DNA from 4 places in the Lysinibacillus sp. JK80 genome. Region 4 is predicted to be linked to each of the others. Evidence: riboswitches for the same ligand, from Rfam matches in the RefSeq annotation. Region 4 holds a riboswitch; each other region holds the start of a gene.
What was found. Region 4 has a riboswitch for thiamine pyrophosphate ahead of thiC (phosphomethylpyrimidine synthase ThiC). Riboswitches for the same ligand answer to the same signal wherever they lie in the genome.
Positions count from the first base shown of each region.

Region 1: another riboswitch for thiamine pyrophosphate. It lies ahead of thiW (energy coupling factor transporter S component ThiW); the one in region 4 lies ahead of thiC (phosphomethylpyrimidine synthase ThiC).
Region 2: another riboswitch for thiamine pyrophosphate. It lies ahead of thiT (energy-coupled thiamine transporter ThiT); the one in region 4 lies ahead of thiC (phosphomethylpyrimidine synthase ThiC).
Region 3: another riboswitch for thiamine pyrophosphate. It lies ahead of HXV90_RS03720 (ABC transporter substrate-binding protein); the one in region 4 lies ahead of thiC (phosphomethylpyrimidine synthase ThiC).

Region 1 is NZ_CP058997.1:2,214,146-2,218,905, forward strand. It holds gene HXV90_RS11535 (ABC transporter substrate-binding protein) at 1-761, shown strand, start outside; gene HXV90_RS11540 (MFS transporter) at 1,253-2,449, shown strand; TPP riboswitch at 2,516-2,623, shown strand; gene thiW (energy coupling factor transporter S component ThiW) at 2,718-3,218, shown strand; gene HXV90_RS11550 (VWA domain-containing protein) at 3,406-4,760, opposite strand, start outside.
Region 2 is NZ_CP058997.1:3,947,184-3,951,943, forward strand. It holds gene HXV90_RS19855 (polyphosphate kinase 2 family protein) at 1-187, opposite strand, end outside; gene HXV90_RS19860 (hypothetical protein) at 387-1,100, shown strand; gene map (type I methionyl aminopeptidase) at 1,130-1,885, opposite strand; gene thiT (energy-coupled thiamine transporter ThiT) at 2,048-2,608, opposite strand; TPP riboswitch at 2,742-2,849, opposite strand; gene HXV90_RS19875 (magnetosome magnetite crystal formation protein family) at 2,975-3,298, shown strand; gene HXV90_RS19880 (hypothetical protein) at 3,354-3,476, shown strand; gene HXV90_RS19885 (AAA family ATPase) at 3,514-4,760, opposite strand, start outside.
Region 3 is NZ_CP058997.1:710,623-715,382, forward strand. It holds gene parC (DNA topoisomerase IV subunit A) at 1-1,730, shown strand, start outside; TPP riboswitch at 1,839-1,949, shown strand; gene HXV90_RS03720 (ABC transporter substrate-binding protein) at 2,103-3,098, shown strand; gene HXV90_RS03725 (thiamine-binding protein) at 3,100-3,390, shown strand; gene HXV90_RS03730 (ABC transporter permease) at 3,390-4,163, shown strand; gene HXV90_RS03735 (ABC transporter ATP-binding protein) at 4,138-4,760, shown strand, end outside.
Region 4 is NZ_CP058997.1:2,850,062-2,854,821, forward strand. It holds gene thiC (phosphomethylpyrimidine synthase ThiC) at 48-1,826, opposite strand; TPP riboswitch at 1,967-2,081, opposite strand; gene HXV90_RS14350 (AEC family transporter) at 2,142-3,071, opposite strand; gene HXV90_RS14355 (methyl-accepting chemotaxis protein) at 3,182-4,760, opposite strand, start outside.

The DNA of each region.
Region 1 (4,760 bases), 640 kb from region 4:
CTTTAGATAAAACGAAAATCCCTAATTTAAAAAATATTGATCCTTACTTTTTAGATTTACCATTCGATGCTAACAATAAATATTCTGTCCCTTATTTTTGGGGAACAGTAGGTATTGTCTACAATCCGAGCCTTGTTGGAGACTTAGACTTCTCCTCTTGGGACGATTTATGGGACCCTTCTTTAAAGCGAAAAGTCTTTTTAGTAGATGGTGCGCGTGAAGTCATTGGGATGGGCTTAAACAGTCTTGGCTATTCTCTGAATTCACTAGATGATCAGGAACTTCGTGAAGCTACTGACAAATTAATTACACTTGCACCAAACGTTAAAGCGATCATTGGAGATGAAATCACACCGTTAATGATCAATAATGAGGCAACTGTTGCCCTTACATGGTCTGGCCAAGCAGCTGATATGATGTATGAAAATGAAGAGTTAGACTTTGCTGTACCTGAGGAAGGCTCAAACTTATGGTTTGATAATATGGTCATCCCAAAAACATCAAAAAATATTGATGGTGCCCACGCCTTTATTAACTTCATGCTAAGTGCTGAATCAGGTGCTCAAAATGCTGATTTTGTAGGCTATTCTACTCCTAATATTGCCGCTATGGACTTAATGGACGAAGAAGTTGTTTCTGACGAACGCTACTATCCTTCTGAAGAACAACGCGATACATTAGAGGTCTACAAAAATTTAGGACCTGATTATTTAGGGAAATACAACGAATTATTTTTAGAATTTAAAATGAGTATCAGATAAGTTAAACTAGCTAATTGGTTTTCACACCAATTCGCTAGTTTTTTTCTCTGCTTATCTAACTGTTATTAAACTAAGAACATTTTCAATCGACTATTTGCATTATTATATTTATAAAATATTTTATCTAAATTTTAATAGATTCTCACATTAGTGTATTTTTGATAGTCCATAACTTCTAACGCTCAACATCGCTACAATTTATAGCCATGCTTTATACCATTACAGACAGACTCTCCAAATTTTTAATTCTCCCTTTATAAGAGAAGTCCCTCAATTGTTGTTGCTTTACTAATTTATCCTCCCATAGCTTCTTTTCCCTCAACTTTTATGACTAAAATGTATTATTTCATCATGCATAGGTGCGTGGATAAAAACTTTTGTGGAAAACCATTCTAAATATAGAACCAGTACTATAATCTTAACTATTAGCCAAGCAATAATTCTTTATGATAGACTGTACTATATTTGATTACAAAAAGGGGGTTCATTCGATGACCCAGCAGAAGTCCAATAAGGCGGCTTTGTATATTTTAATGTTTAATATGTTTATCGCAATGGGGAGTATTGGCATTATTATTCCTGTCATGCCAGAGTATTTAAAAATATTTGGTGCAGCAGGACAAGTTCTAGGTATGCTAATCGCAACGTTCGCCTTAGCTCAATTCGTATTTTCTCCTATTGCTGGGAATCTTTCAGATCAGTACGGACGAAAAAATTTAATTATTTTCGGTCTTATCGTAACAGGTCTTGCACAAATCGGATTTGGCCTTGCTACAGATGTATGGATGCTCTTTTTAGCACGATTTTTAGGTGGTCTAGGTTCCGCATTTGTTGCACCTCCTATTATGGCTTTTGTCGCTGACGTCACAACCTATGAAGAACGTGGGAAAGGTATGGGGATGTTGGGTGCCGCTATGTCTCTTGGCTTTATGATTGGACCTGGTATTGGTGGCTTTTTAGCAAAGGTAAGCTTACATTTCCCATTTTTCACAGCTGGAGCTGCAGCCATTGTAGCATCTATTTTATCTTACTTTTTATTACCTTCTACCAAACCAAACACTGCTCAACAGAAACAAAAGCAAGACAATCTGGCGAAGCAAATGGCTCGTTCCATACATATGCCTTATTTTGTTATGCTCATAATTATGCTGGTGTTCTCGTTTGGAATTGCAAATTTCCAAACGACATTGTCATTATTTGTGACAGAAAAGTTTAATTACACACCTGTAGATATAGCGATTATATTAGTTGTTGGTGGTGCTTTTGGAGTAGTAGTACAAATGTTTATTATTACACCACTGTTCAATCGTTATGGTGAAATGAAAGTAGTACTAGTAAATTTATTTATTGCATCCGTTGCTATTTTCTTAATATTATTTGTTTCTGGCTTTGCCCTTATTTTAGTTGTAGCAACAATTTTCTCTACAGCAACGACATTAATTCGTCCAGCTGTTAATACACTCATCTCAAAGCTTGCAGAGAAAGAGCAGGGATTTGCTGCGGGCTTGAATAATGCCTATATGAGCCTCGGAAATATGATTGGACCCGCTTTGGCAGGTTTATTATTTGACTGGAATATGAATAGCCCATATATTTTCGGTTCTATCATATTATTAGCCTGTTTCTTCCTTGCGCTCATCTGGACAGTGAAAAAAGCACCTCATTTAATGCATCCCGATACAAAATAGTCTGAAAAATCATTGACTATTTTTAGCAGTATGTTACATTATTGTTGATTCACAAAATTGAATGATTTTAACCACTAGGGGAGTCTTTAAAAGGCTGAGACGTATATGGTAATATACGGACCCTTTGAACCTGATCTAGTTCACACTAGCGGAGGGAAGTGGCGCTACTTGCTGTTGTCACTATATACACGTAAGGCCGCTTCCTATTGTTTAAAGGGGGTGGCCTTTTTATTTTTCCTCACGAACTTTACCAAAAGGAGTGAACTTTATGTCAATTCGTAAATTAACAGTCATGGCTTTATTAGTAGCCGTTGCTGTTGCAGGCTCTACTTTCGTATCCATCCCAACAGGAATCGCACGTGCTTACCCAGTTCAGCATGCTATTAATGTGATAGGAGCCATTATACTTGGACCCGTACCAACAGTTATAGTTGCCTTTGTCACTGCCATCATTCGTATCCTTACTGGAACAGGCTCTCTACTAGCTATCCCTGGTAGTATCATCGGTGCGTTCTGTGCTGCCCTTGCCTATAAATATAGCAATAAAATGTGGTTAGCTGGTATCGGAGAAGTTATCGGAACGGGCATTCTGGCTTCACTTATTGCAGTCCCTTTTGCAAAATTATTCATGGGAACATCTGTAGCAGCATTCTTCTTCCTACCAGCCTTTTTAACATCAAGTACGATCGGTGCTATTTTAGGTGTAATGGTTGCGAGTAGCTTGCGTAAAACAGAGCTAGTAAAGAGGTTTAATTCTTCTCTTTATTGAGAGAGATTGAATTATGAGCATTCATTGAGCTGGGGTAGTCCAATTTGGATCGCTTTTTTTCTCTTTATGAGCAAAGAGCCTACTTTTTAGATAATTCTTACCCTCTTTACAAAGGGGATAACTCTCTATTTCAAGGAATATAAAAAGCAGTGCAAAACTATTCGAGTTTGCACTGCTTCCTCTATATTTAAGATCGTTTTTTCATGCCTTTTAACAACTGTGCTACATTCGTGTCTTCTGGTATAGTTTTTTCCTCAACCAGCGGCTCTTTTTTCTTCGCATTCGTTAGGAAATTCCAACCAAAACGTCTTATGGTAATATCAATAAAGAAAAGAAGCATACTTGCTAAGAGTAGCCATGTGGCAATATTTTGCCGATCTGCTCCTTTTGTCGTAAAGTCACGGAAGACATCTTGTGGTTCCTTTAAAACAGTGCCTCCTGTTCGTTGAGTTAACTCTTCTATCAGTTGGTTATTTACAGGGAGTAGTTCGTATTCAGCACTATAAGGAACACTTAGCCCTGCCTGATAAATGGCCTGCTTTTCATCTGCTATACGGAAGAAAATTAATCCAGGTTCAGCTTGTACTACAGCTCGAACTTGAGATGCGGAAATGGTTTCAAGTTGTGTTTCTAGCTCCTCCCCTGCTTCATTTACCGCTACAATATCTAAAAATGCGGCTTCATTTGTAGGGTCTGTAATCATAAAGGAACCATCTGCTTCCAATCTTACATCATAGGCTACATCATTGTAGCTTGGTAGCATTTGAGAAATAAGTGTTTGCCAAAATGCTCCCCAATTCTGCCATCTTGCCCAATCTCCTGTCCATTTACCCGTTGAATCAGATGTAAAGGCAAATGTTTTACCAAGACCATATTGCCACTGCGCTAACACAGGATCTTCTTTCTCACTTTTTGCTACAACAGTAGCCCCCTGTTTTGCCGTTGTCACAATATATGCATTCATTTGTGGGACACCATTAGCAAACAGTGAGTTCCATCCTGCTGCATTATAAATTGCCGGATAGAATGGATTGTCCTCAATATAGGTGCGGGAAATCATAGCTGTTTCTCGAGATAAAATAGAAGGAATGGTTTGCTCATCTATCACATCATAGAAACGTCCACTGCCCATGTCACTAAGCGCTTCTAATAAGTTCGCATCGGCATCTTGTCCAATCGCTACTGTCGATAAGGTTATACCCTCTTCTTTCCCTTCACCAATTAAATCCTCATAGTTCCCTGCCTGTGACTGCCCATCTGTTAAGAGGATAATATGCTTACGTTGGAGCTTTAAATCAGCAAGGTTCTCGTAGGCTTTAGCTAATGAACTATAGATTTCTGTTCCCCCACCAGGTGTTACTGATAAAATAGTATCCACAGCCTCTTCTTTACTGTTAAGAGGCCCTGTCTCTATAATCTCCCAAGGACGATCATCAAAGGCGATGAATCCTAATGTATCCTCGTCTCGCAACATCTCAACAGAACGTGCCGCTGCTTCCTTAGCAAGCTCAAGCTTCGAGCCTTGCATACTGCCAGAACGGT
Region 2 (4,760 bases), 1.1 Mb from region 4:
ATCGTTTAATAGCGCCACCTTTACCAGCTGCATCCATTCCTTCAAATACCAAAATCAAGCCAATCTTGTTTTTTAATAAAAATTGTTGTGCGTTCAACATTTCATATTGGAGTACTTTTAATTTCTTTTTATACATCTTTTTGTCTAGTTCAACAGTTAGATCTAGATTTTTCAAATTTTGTGTCATGAAACTTCACTCCTTTTATTTGGCTATTCTTATTGTACTAAAGAAATATATGGATGCCTATCAGACATGGTAAATTGTAGGTATTAATAGTAAAACAACACGATACATTGTTGGAAATTTCCGTTATAATAAAAAAAGTGACAGTACTATACTTATTTGTCTTTTCCCTATACAATCTAACACGAAGGGAGAGGAAAACATGCCTCGGTTTATCTTGATGACAATCTCTTATCTTGTCTCAATCATCCTAACCTTTTCATCCTTTTTCGTGAACATCAACGGTCAATCTTCGCTAGAAATCGCTAATCGTTTTTCTGTTGTATTTGCACCAGTTAGTGTAAGTCATGTAATTTGGATTATCATTTATTTTTTACTCGGTTATTGGTTAGTTATGAACATGAAAAAGACAACTTTGAAACAGTCTGCGCTTTTTAGTTGCATAAATATATTACAAGCATTGACGATATATGTCTGGCACCATGAGTTATTTATTGTTTCTCTTGGCATTACATTACTCTTAGTCTTGTATTTGTTTATGTTGTATAATACGTACCCTCTTCAGGACAAATCCTTGTTTGGTCGTATTCCTTTCTCTATTTATTTAGCATGGATGACATTTATTTTTATCACAAATACAAGCTTTACGTTAACGGCTTATGGTTGGAACGGCTTTGGTCTTAGTACGCCTCTTTGGGCAGTGATTTTACTTACTTTAGGAGGAGCCATTGCGCTACATATCCGTTTCCATCACTTTGATGTTATGTATCCAAGTGTTTTTATTTGGGCTTATATTGGAATCGCCATACATAATGGTTTTGATGAGCTACTTGTCACTACAGCCGCTTTATTTTTATGCGGTGTTCTCTTTGTTGGCATTTTATTTATTAAAAAAAATCCTGCCTACCAAAAATAAATTGGTTAGCAGGATTTTTTCATTACATCCTATTCTTCGTCTAATGACGTTAAGATAATTGGTTTATCTTTTGTTACAATGACTGAATGTTCGATTTGAGCTACAAGTGATTTATCAGGCGTCACGAATGTCCAGCCATCACCTGCTTCGACGATATGCTCTGCCTTTGCTGAGATAAATGGCTCAACCGCAAGGACCATACCTTCTTTCATAATAGTAGAATCCCATGCATCGTAATAATTTAAAATATGATTTGGTTCATCATGTAAAGATTGACCTAAGCCATGACCTGTTAAATTCATAATAACAGTTAACCCATTAACATTTGCCTCGCGCTCAACAGCTTTGCCAATTTGATTTAATTTAGATCCAGCCTTTACCTTTGTCATTGCTCGATCAAAGGCACTTTTAGCAACACGGCAAAGTTTTTCTTTGTCCTCATAGCCATCACCCACAACAAATGAAATACCTGTGTCAGCAAAATAGCCATTTAAAGAGCCTGAAACATCAATATTTACGATATCTCCCTCTTGAATAACACGCTTTCCTGGAATACCATGTGCTACTTCTTCATTGACGCTAATACATGTATACCCTGGAAAATCATATTCTCCCTTTGGTCCTGAAATAGCGCCAGCCTCTGCAAACATGCGACCAGCAATTTCATCAAGCTCAAGTGTTGTAACACCTGGTTTTGTGGCAGCTTTCATTGCTTCGCGAATTTCAGCACAAATGCGTCCTATTTTTTTAAAAGCTTCAATCTCTTCTTGCGTTTTTACAATCATGTATAACGTCCCTTTCATCTAATATCTATTCTTTAATATAACATAACTTTTTATGCGTATAACGATAAACGCTTTAAATATTGTATGCTTTCCTACTTTGCAAAGTGCTAAAAGAGTTATTCACGACAAAAAAGTCCCTCCACTCATGTGAAGGGACTAGCATTAAGCTTTTCTTTGCATTAATTGGGGAGCGGCTGTGAATAAAAGAACACCAACGATAGCCGTTAAAATGGTTGCTGGTAGCATATATGTACCATTGTAGATGATGGAATAGATCCATGCATTTTGGTCACCCGCATATTCGGCAAAAAATACAGCACCAGCAATTGTATGTGCTGTGTATCGTAAGAAGCCTGCAAAAACGGTACCTATGATTATATAAAGTGCCATTTTTGTTTTGTTCATATGTTTAGCAGCGTCTAACACTGGTCCACGTACAACCGCCGCTAATCCTACAACAGTAAAAGCAACGCCATAATCTAGTAATCCTTGTAGCCAGTGCACGATATAAGAACCAAACATTGTTTGCATAACACCCACAAGTAGTCCCGTAGTAAGACCAGCTACTAAGCCCCAGCGAAATGCTATTAACATAATCGGTACCATAACAAGACTAACTGAGCCGCCTTGTGCCCATACTTTAAAGGAAACCTGATCCAGTACGAGACCTATCGCTGCAAAAATCGCAATCTCCACTAGCATTAATAGTCTTTTTTTGTCCATACATATTCTCTCCTTTGTTCCGATGTAGGATACAAGAGCAGGAATAGAAAAGCGCTGATATGTCTCTTTCTGACACCTTTTTCCTTTAAGGACGAAAAAAAGATGTCAGGACAGAGCCTCACATCGTACAAGTGTCGGTTTCTATCCACATCCCTACGCAAGCGTTAACTTACAGGTTCGAAGAGTCAAGGCATTACGTGCCCAGTCTCAGCTGACATCATCAGCTCCCCTTGTGGTCGTTACATCTGAATTTATTTGAACACTCTCATTGTACGCAAAGGATTGAAGGATTACAACCTTCCATACATCATTTTTTTGAAACTTTGCTGTTTTTCATGCGTAAATATTTAAAAAGGAGGTACAACTATGGAGAATCAAAAAATTTTAGCTGCCTTTAGTTATCTTAGTATTTTCTTCGCCCCTTTTATCGTTCCATTAATTGTATATTTCGTGACAAAAGACAGTGATGTAAAAAGCCATTCGATTCGTGCACTTGTCTCTCATTTAATACCCTTTGTTTTTGGCATTCTATTCTTTGTTGTCTTTGTTTTTTCTACATTTAGTTTAGATCCAACCTCCAGTAACAAGACAGTGATGATTATTTGGTTTGCTTCATTCGCCATCTATGCTCTCGTCTCACTCGGTATTGTGATTTGGAATATAATTCAGGCTGTTCGTGTTATCCGTTAATGTTTTATTTTTAAGTGAAACAGGTAGTAGTAATTGTAAAAGGAGCTGTTTTGGGATGAAAGTATCAAACGTTGTAAAAACTGCCGTTAAGTTAGCACCTATTGTTATTCCTATCGTAAAAAAAGTAATGGCTGCAAAAAAGGGCACAACGCCTACAACCACAACTCGAAAAAAATAAAACGAAGGCGTATTCCTTTTAGAAATACGCCTTCGTTTTATTTCACTTCAAAATGGGTTTGACTATGGCCATTTAATGTTTTTTCCACATGTAAAACTGCTGGCATCGCAGATTTCAATTCAGGTACATGCGAAATAACGCCAATCATACGACCAGAATCCTGCAAATCAATTAATGTATCGATTGCTTTATTTAGTGATTCCTCATCAAGCGAGCCAAAGCCCTCATCAATAAACATCGTTTCAATATGAATATTACCTTGGTAGCTTTGAATCACATCTGCCATCCCCAATGCAAGGCTCAACGAAGCATTAAACTTTTCGCCACCTGATAAAGTTTTGACATCTCGTAATTGATCTGTATAAGCATCATAAACATCAAGACCAAGGCCACTTTGCTTCGCATGCTTTTCTAATCTATCTGAACGTCTAAGCTCAAATTGACCGTTTGATAAATGATACAGACGTATATTTGCGGCTTCTGTAATTTGATCTAAGTAGTTAATTTGTATATAACGCTCAAAGGATAGCTTTTTCGAATTTTGTCCATTTAATAATCCATAGAGCTCCTTTACTCTTCCTGCTTCTTGTTCAAGTAAATGAAGCTCTTTCGCTATTTCTTCCACCCTTTCACTAAAGCCTTGGCATGCTTGTATAAAGCCATTCATCTGTTGCAAACGTTTAAATGCTTCCTCATAGGAAATTCGCTGCTGTTCTACTCTTGCTTCCATCGCCTCTAAATCTTGCTTCTCTTTTCCTTGAAGGTATGTAGCCCCTTCGGTAATCTGAATTTGCAACGTGTGTACTTGTAAAGCATAGTCGCTACATGCTTTTCGAAGTGCATCCAATTGTATGGTACTCCGTTTAGCAGTTGCATAAGCCTCATAGCTTTCGAAACCTATTTCTTGCATATCTGCTGAAAATTGCTGAAGCTTTTCATTCATTTTAAGCTGTAATTCCTCAAAGGACTGTTTGGCAATTTCTACAGTTAGTGTTGCATTGCTAGCTGCTTCCTTTGCTGCATGCAAATTTTCTTGACTCACTTGCCAACTTTTTTGAAGCTCTTCTTTCTGTTTACTAACTTCATTAAGTTGTTGCTTTAATTGCTGTAAAGTTGGTAAATTAGGGGGCATCTGCTTAAGTTGTTCGTCTACAACCGCTTGTAATTTTGTCCATTCTTTTATCTGCTCTGCTAAATATTGCTCTAGCTTCATATGCTTATTTCGTAGCTGCTCTATTCGGTCATGCTGATGCTTTATTTTTAATCGCACATCAGCTAATTGAT
Region 3 (4,760 bases), 2.1 Mb from region 4:
GTAAAATCATCGTCCGTGCACAAGCAGTTGTTGAACCAATTAAGGGTGGTAAAGAGCAAATTGTTATCACTGAGTTACCATATGATGTAAATAAAGCGAATCTTGTGAAAAAAATTGATGAGCAACGTGTAGATAAACGACTAGAAGGCATTGCAGAAATTCGTGATGAATCAGACCGTACAGGCTTACGTGTCGTAATTGAGCTGAAAAAGGATGTACCAGGACAAGGAATTTTACAGTACTTGTTTAAAACAACTGATTTACAGGTAGCTTATAATTTTAATATGATTGCCATTCATAACCGTCGTCCAACGATGATGACATTGCCATTATTGCTAGATGCGTATATTGCCCATCAAAAAGAAGTGGTAACAAACCGTTCCATTTATGATTTACAAAAGGCAAAGGATCGTTCTCATATTGTAGATGGATTAATTAAAGCTCTTTCCATTTTAGATGAAGTCATTGCGACGATCCGTTCTTCTAATGATAAGAAGGATGCGAAGCTTAATTTACAAGCAAAGTTTGATTTTACAGAGGTACAAGCAGAGGCCATTGTAAGCCTGCAATTATATCGTTTAACGAATACGGATATTACAGAGCTACGTCAGGAACAGGACGAGTTAAATAAGCTAATTGCGAAGCTAGAGGGGATTCTACAAAGTGAAGCAAAGCTAGTGCGTGTTATTAAACAAGAGTTACTAGATATTAAGAAACGCTTTACAGAACCTCGTCGCTCGAAGATTGAGCAAGAAATTGAAGAAATCAAAATTACATTGGATGTCCTTGTGCCAAGTGAAGAGGTTGTCGTAACAGTAACGAAGGATGGTTATATTAAACGTACATCCACACGTTCTCATGCCGCTTCAAACGGGCAAGATTTTGCCATGAAGGATTCAGATTATTTATTGTATGAAGCAAATTTAAATACTCAGCACCATCTACTGCTTTTCACAAATCGAGGCAATTATATTTATCAGCCTGTTCATGAGCTGCCTGATATACGCTGGAAGGATCTCGGCCAGCATATTTCAAGTATTGTACCAACAGGGGAAGATGAATCGATTATTGCGGTTTATGGTTTCGAAACATTTGACCAGCCAAATACGTATGTCTTCACAGCCACAAAAGATGGCCAAATTAAGCGCTCACCACTCGCAGACTATGCGGTAACGCGTTATTCAAAGCCAATTAAAACGATGAATGTCAAGGCTGGTGATGCGATGATCTATGCATCATTTGTGACTGATGACGTGGAGCTGATGCTCACAACAGATACAGCCTATGCGATTCGTTTCCCAATGGAGGAACTACCTGTGACAGGTGTGAAAACAGGTGGTGTGAAAGGGATCACACTAAAAGATGGAGAAGCCTTAGTTGGCGTCAATGTATTACAGCCAGATGTTACCCACTATGTAGTGATTGTGACACAGCGTGGGGCCGTGAAGAAAATGAATGTCGCTGAAGTTGAAGTAGCAAGTCGTGCAAAACGTGGACTAAAAGTATTAACAGAGTTAAAAGCAAACCCTCACCGAATTGTGGCAGTTGTTCAAGCAACAGACGAGGAGCAGGTTGTGATTGAAACTGAAAAAGGTGTTCAAGAGATGATTGACGTACAAGCATTGTCTCGTGCGGATCGCCATTCCAATGGTTCATTTAAAGTGGATATTGCAACAGATGGAGCAATTTCTCATGTTGTAACAGCCAAAAAAGAACAGAAACCAAGCTAATAGCATGCCCAGCCTCTTAGGAGCGCTGGGCTTTAAGCTCTATTCAAAAATAGCACCTTGTCATTTAAGTGAAACTATGGGTATAATAATCATCGAAAAGTTCATAGCGAAAGAATGTAGGGGGGCTAGTAATTGCTAGCTGAGATTGTGTCCGGTAGACGCTGACCCTTTGAACCTGATTTGGCTCGTACCAGCGTAGGGAACATCTATTCAAAAAGCAAAGTTTTGAAGATTGATTGCAATACGTCTGGGAGGAATCCTAGGCGTTTTTTTATGTTTTCAAGCAACAGCTTGCCAACATTGTATACGCTTTCTTCTGGTGACAACATTCATTCATGAACACTTTCATATTACAAACTGGGAGGCTTTCGCATGAAAAAATGGTTTTTTATTTTATTGGCAGCACTATTGACATTAGTAGGCTGTAGTGACAAGGATGACAAGCAGGCTGCAGACAAGCTGAAAAAGGTGTCTGTGGTACTGGATTGGACGCCGAATACAAATCATACAGGACTATATGTTGCCAAAAAACTCGGTTATTTTGAGGAACAGGGTTTAGATGTTGATATTATTATGCCTGGTGAGGCGGGCGCAGATCAGCTTGTTGCTTCTGGAAAGGCGGATTTTGGCGTGAGCTATCAGGAAGGCATAACACAGGCACGAGTACAGGATGTGCCGCTGGTCTCCATCGCAGCAATTATACAGCATAATACATCTGGCTTTGCTTCTATTGCTTCGAAGGGCATTACATCGCCAAAGGATTTTGAAGGTAAAACCTATGGTGGTTGGGGCGCGCCATTAGAGCAAGCCGTTTTACAATCACTCATGCAAAAAGAAAAGGCAGATATTAATAAGCTAGATATCGTCAATGCAGGCGATTTAGATTTCTTCACAATGATGGAAAAAGATATTGATTTTGCTTGGATTTATTATGCATGGACAGGAATTGAAGCTGAGCTGCGTGGGGAAAAGATCAATATGCTATATCTTACAGATTATAGTGATCAATTAGATTATTATACGCCAGTTTTAGCTACAAATGAAAAAATGATACAGGACAATCCTGATGTTGTTAAAGCCTTTGTGGCAGCTGCATCGAAGGGCTATGAATACGCAATTGAAAACCCAAGTGAAGCGGCTGATATTTTAATCGAAGCAGCTCCTGATTTAGATAAAGCGTTGGTGCAAAAAAGTCAGGAATGGCTGGCCGATAAATACCAGGACGATGCCAAGCAATGGGGAGAGCAAAAGCTTTCGGTGTGGGAAAATTACGCGAAATGGATGTCTAGCAATCAAGTATTAGAGGGCGAATTTGATGCGAAAAAAGCCTTTACTAATGATTTCTTACCTAAAAAGGAGGCCAAATAAGATGGCAAATTCATTAATCAGTGTACAAATCATTCCGAAGACAGAGAAATATGAAGATGTTATACCATATGTCGATGCAGCAATTGCGGTGATCGATGCTTCTGGGGTGAAATATGAGGTACATCCATTGGAAACAACGATGGAGGGTGAGCTTTCAACATTGCTCCAAATCATTGAAAAAATGAATGAGAAGATGATTGAACTTGGTGCCATTAATGTCATTACACAAGTGAAAATTTTATATCAGCCAACGGGTATTACGATGGAGACATTAACGGGGAAATATCAGTAATGAAACGTGCATTACAGAAGGGAAGGACGATAATTTTTATCGCCTTCCTCTTGTTCATATGGGAACTAATCGTGCGGTTTGCTGAAGTTCCTCATTGGTTATTACCCGCACCAAGTAGTATTTTGTCGGAGGCCATTCAGTCGTATCAAACCTTTCTACCACATGCATTCGCTACAGTACAATTAGCTCTACTAGGTTTGGCCATTGGCATCGCTTGTGGGCTAACGGTGGCAGTAGTGTTGCATCGATTTACATTTATTCGAGAACTGTTTTATCCAATTCTTATTATGTCCCAGAATGTTCCTATTCTAGTCTTGGCACCGCTCCTTATTATTTGGTTTGGATTTGGGTTATTACCGAAGCTTATCATTATCTGTCTTGTGTGCTTTTTCCCGATTGTCATTGCAACGATGGATGGATTTAGACAAACAGCTCCAGAATTAAAGCATTATTTTGCCATGGTTGGTGCTACAAAGGCACAAACCTTTTGGAAGCTGGAATGGCCTTATGCCTATCCTGCTATTTTCTCAGGCATTAAAATTGCGGCTACATATAGTGTGATGGGGGCTGTGATTGCGGAGTGGCTTGGTGCAAAAAAGGGTATTGGTGTTTACATGACCCTAGCCCAGTCCTCCTTCCGTACAGATCGCGTATTTGTGGCAATTTTTGCGATTGTTCTCTTGAGCTTACTATTGTTTAGTGGTATTCGTTTAATTGAAAAATTCATGGTGAAGGGAAGAGGCTATCATGCTCAGCATTCAAAACATCGCTAAATCCTTCGATGCGCTCAAAGTCCTTGATCAACTTTCTTTTGATGTCAAGGATGGCGAGTTTGTGGCCATCGTTGGTCCTTCAGGCAGTGGTAAAAGCACACTTTTTCAATTAATTGGTGGTGTTTCGCCAATTGATCAAGGAGCCATTTTATTAAATGGAGAGGATATCCAACGAAAAAAAGGAACGATTGGCTATATGCCACAGCAGCCATGTCTATTACCCTGGCGTACAATAATAGAAAATGTCACGCTTGTAGAGGAATTACAACATAAATCAAATGTTGAACGTGCCAAGGAATGGTTAGAAAAGGTTGGTCTTGCCTCTTTTATCCATGCCTATCCGAACGAACTGTCTGGAGGCATGCAGCAGCGTGTGTCCTTTATTCGAGCAATGGTCAGTGATAAGCCGATTTTATGCTTAGACGAACCATTTTCTGCGTTGGATGAATTTACTCGACTGGAAATGCAAGCATGGCTTTTATCTATCTGGGAGGAGTACCGCAAATCCATTCTATTTGTTACACATAGTATTGAGGAAGCTCTCTTTTTAGCAGATCGCATACTTGTTTTAACCAAACGTCCAGCTACCGTTAAAAA
Region 4 (4,760 bases):
TAAGAAAAGGCCTATGTCTATTTTTTTGACATAAGCCTTTTCTTTCATTATTGGTAAATTTGACTGCCTGCTTTTTTAAACTCCTCAGCCTTTTCTTTCATACCTTGATGGATCGCTTCAGTCGTATTCAAATCCTTATCTTTCGCATAATTACGAATATCCTGTGAAATTCTCATGCTACAGAATTTAGGTCCACACATAGAACAAAAGTGTGCTGTTTTTGCTCCCTCTGCTGGCAGTGTCTCATCATGATATTCCACTGCACGCTCGGGATCTAGTGACAGATTGAATTGATCACGCCAACGGAACTCAAAGCGCGCTTTAGACAGTGCATCGTCTCGTTGTTGTGCACCTGGATGACCTTTTGCTAAATCAGCAGCATGTGCAGCAATTTTATAAGTGATAACGCCCACACGAACGTCCTCGCGATTCGGTAAACCAAGATGCTCTTTCGGTGTCACATAACAAAGCATCGCTGTACCAAACCAGCCAATCATGGCTGCCCCAATGGCTGATGTAATGTGGTCATAACCTGGAGCAATATCTGTTGTGAGTGGTCCTAATGTATAGAAGGGAGCTTCCTTACAAACCTCTAATTGCTTGTCCATGTTTTCTTTAATCAAATGCATTGGTACATGACCTGGTCCCTCAACCATTACCTGAACATCATGCTGCCAAGCAATCTGTGTTAGCTCGCCTAGTGTTTCAAGCTCTGCAAATTGTGCCTCATCATTGGCATCTGCAATTGAGCCTGGGCGTAAACCATCACCTAAGGAAAAAGCAACATCATAGGCTTTCATAATTTCACAGATTTCCTCAAAGTGTGTATACAGGAAATTCTCTTGATGATGATATAAACACCACTGTGCCATTATAGAGCCACCTCGAGATACAATACCTGTCACACGATTTGCTGTTAGTGGTACATAGCGTAAAAGGACACCTGCATGAATGGTGAAGTAATCCACACCCTGCTCAGCTTGTTCAATGAGAGTATCACGATAAACCTCCCACGTTAAATCCTCTGCTACACCATTTACCTTTTCTAAAGCCTGATAAATTGGCACTGTTCCCACTGGCACTGCCGCATTTCGAATAATCCATTCTCTAGTTGTATGAATATGTTTACCAGTCGATAAATCCATAATATTATCTGCGCCCCATCGAGTTGCCCAGGTCATTTTCTCAACTTCTTCTGCAATGGAAGAAGATACAGCAGAATTCCCGATATTCGCATTGATCTTTACATGAAAATTACGCCCAATAATCATTGGCTCTGCCTCAGGGTGATTAATATTAGAAGGCATTATAGCACGCCCAGCTGCAATTTCTGAACGTACAAATTCAGGATCCATATTTTCACGAATCGCTACAAACTCCATTTCAGGCGTTATAATTCCCTTTCGTGCATAGTGAAGCTGTGTCACATTTTTACCTTTTTTAGCACGCAAAGGCTTTCTCGCCAACTCAGGGAAGACATTTTCTTGAATACGCGGGTCATCAACATGACGAAAGCCATTATCCTCCGGTTTAATGGAGCGTCCCTCATATGCTTCTACATCCCCTCGCTCTTGAATCCATGCATTTCGTAAGGCAGGTAAACCTTTCGTAATATCTACTTGGTAGGCTGGATCTGTATAGGGCCCACTCGTATCATATACTCGAATAGGAGCATTTTCTTCATTTCCAAAACTGCCTGTTGTCGGACTTAATGCAATTTCTCGCATAGGTACTAGAATATCTGGGCGTGATCCTTCCACATATACTTTTTTGCTTCCTTCAAAGCTGGACATAATGGTAATATTCTTTTCACTAATTGCTGACATGAGCTACTTCTCTCCCTTAAATTTATTTTGATATAAGGACCGATTCTAGCTCACCCCAACAATCCAAAAAATAAAGGCCGAATCCAAAATAATTATTTGGATCCGGCCACGAATGTAAAGGTCTATTGATTGCATACTCTGCAATAGCTTCTTAACTTTCCCACGCTGGTATGAGCCAGATCAGGTCCAAAGGGTCAAGAAACTTCGTAGCGTTTCCCTCTCAGCCTGACTCATCAGACTCCCCTAGTTAATACTATTTAGTTTGATGCTAGTGTAGCAGATAATACTAAGAGATGGAAGCTATTTTTTATCTTACTAGGTAAATAATACTTCTGCAAAATAGATCACAATGGTTACAGTTATACAGCTTACAATGGTTGAAAATAAAACAGCTTGCGCGGCTGTTGCTGATTCTACATCATATTCCAATGCTAGACTAGAACTATTGCGGGATGTTGGAAAAGCACTAGCTATAAACAGTGATTGTGCGACGACTCCATCTAATCCCAATATATAAATAATGGCCAATGCAACAGATGGTCCAATAATTAATCGCGTCAAACAGCTGATAAAGACGGTTTTATTAAACATTGATTTCATCTCTAATTGTGATAATTGCGCACCTAAAGTAATTAGAGCCACAGCAATAAATCCATCTGCCACATGTTCTACTGGTATTTTGATAAACTGTGGAATACCGATATCAAAATAATTCATAGCGACACCTATAATAAGCGCATGAATAATAGGCATTTTAAAGAAATCCTTGATGATTGTCATACCTGACTTTGTAGAAGAAATTAAATTGTATAAACCATATGTATACGTAGTCATATTTTGAAAGATTACGAGCATGACCTGAATGGCTACTCCAATAGGTTGCGTGGCAAATATCATTTGAGCCACTGGAATACCGTAATTACCCGAGTTAATGAGCACAACACTATTTTTAAAGACAGCTGCCTCTGTTCTAGCTAAACCTAACCCTTTTGCCATAAAGTGACTGAGTATCATTTGACTACCGATAAAGAGTACAATAAATAATCCGACCTCTCCCAGTACAGTTAATTCCACATGTGTTTCATATAAATTTACAAAAACAGCTGCTGGCATAAAGCAATATGTAATAAGCTGAGACAATGCTTTTAAATTAAAGCGAAATTTCTTTTGTAGTATAGCGCCTATTACAAGTAACACTAAAATAGGTACAACAATTTGAAAGAAAATCATTCCGAGATATATCATATCAATGTCCCCCTTCCAGTGTTAATAGTAGTGTTGAATTCCTTCTAGGTCAATTTCTCCGGCTTTCACCATAAAGAAGACTGCCTCTATATTGAAGGCAGCCTTTCTTTTTAAGCAAGCTTAAATCGGTTTACAACTTCTTGTAGCTCGTTTGAAATATCGTTCATATTTTGAATAGACTCTGCTACTTTTTGTAATTCTACTTGTTGATCCATTGCAGAAGCACTTACTTGTTCCGCAGAGGCTGCTGTTTGCTCTGAAATAGCCGAAATACTTTGGATAGCCATGATTGCCTGATTTTTATGCTCTAACATGCTAGATAGTTTATTCATTAAATCACTAATAGAATTTGCAATTGAACCCGACAAATCACTGCTATCTTTAAATGCTAGTTGCGTGCTTTGTACGGACTCATTTTGAGATTGCATTAAATCTGCATTAGATGCAATCACAGCAACCGTCTGCTGAGAATTTTCAAGAATACTTTCTACTGTACTCTTAATAATTTCTGTTTCATTCTTAGATTGTTCTGCTAGCTTTCTAACTTCCTCTGCAACTACAGCAAATCCTTTACCATGTTCACCAGCACGTGCAGCCTCAATACTTGCATTTAAAGCTAGCAGATTAGTCTGCTCGGTAATGCTTTGAATCGAAGCAATAATCTGATTAATATTGGCAATATTAGAAGCTAATGATTCCATTTGCTGCTGGATACGCCCATTCATTTCATTTGTCTCCATATTACGTTCTCTTAAACTTTCAACCTCATGCAATCCTTTTTCCGTTGTTACACCTGTTTTATGAGATAGCTCATCCATTTCATTAGAAAGAGCCGTAATAGCATCAATCTGATCTGATAAATCCATCATTCGATAATTTGTTTCTTCTGTATCCTCTGATTGCTTCGAAGCTCCTTGTGCAATCTCGTTGATAGCTACGGAAACCTCCTGACTAGAAGCAACTACCTCATTAAATGCCTCATTTACCTGATTAGAAGATTGGTTCAATAACCTCGCGGAATTTAGTACAGTTTGAATCGCACTATTGGTTTTATCTAACATATTATTATAGGCCACAGCAACTGCACCAATTTCATCAGGCTTAATATATCGCTCTTCTACCTTTTGTGTTAAATCCCCTTCGGCTGCAGTTTCAATCGATGCACGTAAAAATTTAAGTGGTTTTAATTGTTTATAGATGAATAACACACTTGCAGCTGTCATCAAAACCACCATAATAATGGAAGCAATAATCGTAAATACAAATACATGATTATATGTTTCTAGAATCTTTGATTCAGCTAACACGACTTGAACAGTCCATGTTTCGTCAATACCCTCTAAAATCATTGGAGCAAAAACATTATAGGCCTTTTCCTTCAGTTGATTAGAGTCAACGTACATACTTGTTAGTTCACCATTTTCCATTGTCTTACTAATACTTGTCCAAGTAGGATCCTCTTGCATATTGCGCCCAACTAGCTCATCACCAAAACTGTTAGCTGTTAGCACACCTTTATTCGTAATAATTGCCGCATAACCGCCTTCTGGGGCATTCGATTTTGTTAAATCATTTAAAAAATCTATTGATACATCGGCAGTCAATACACCGAAAAATGTCCCGGAAGCATTGATTAATGGCACTGAAATGGTTGTCATTAATACGGATTGGCCGTTTACATTATAATCA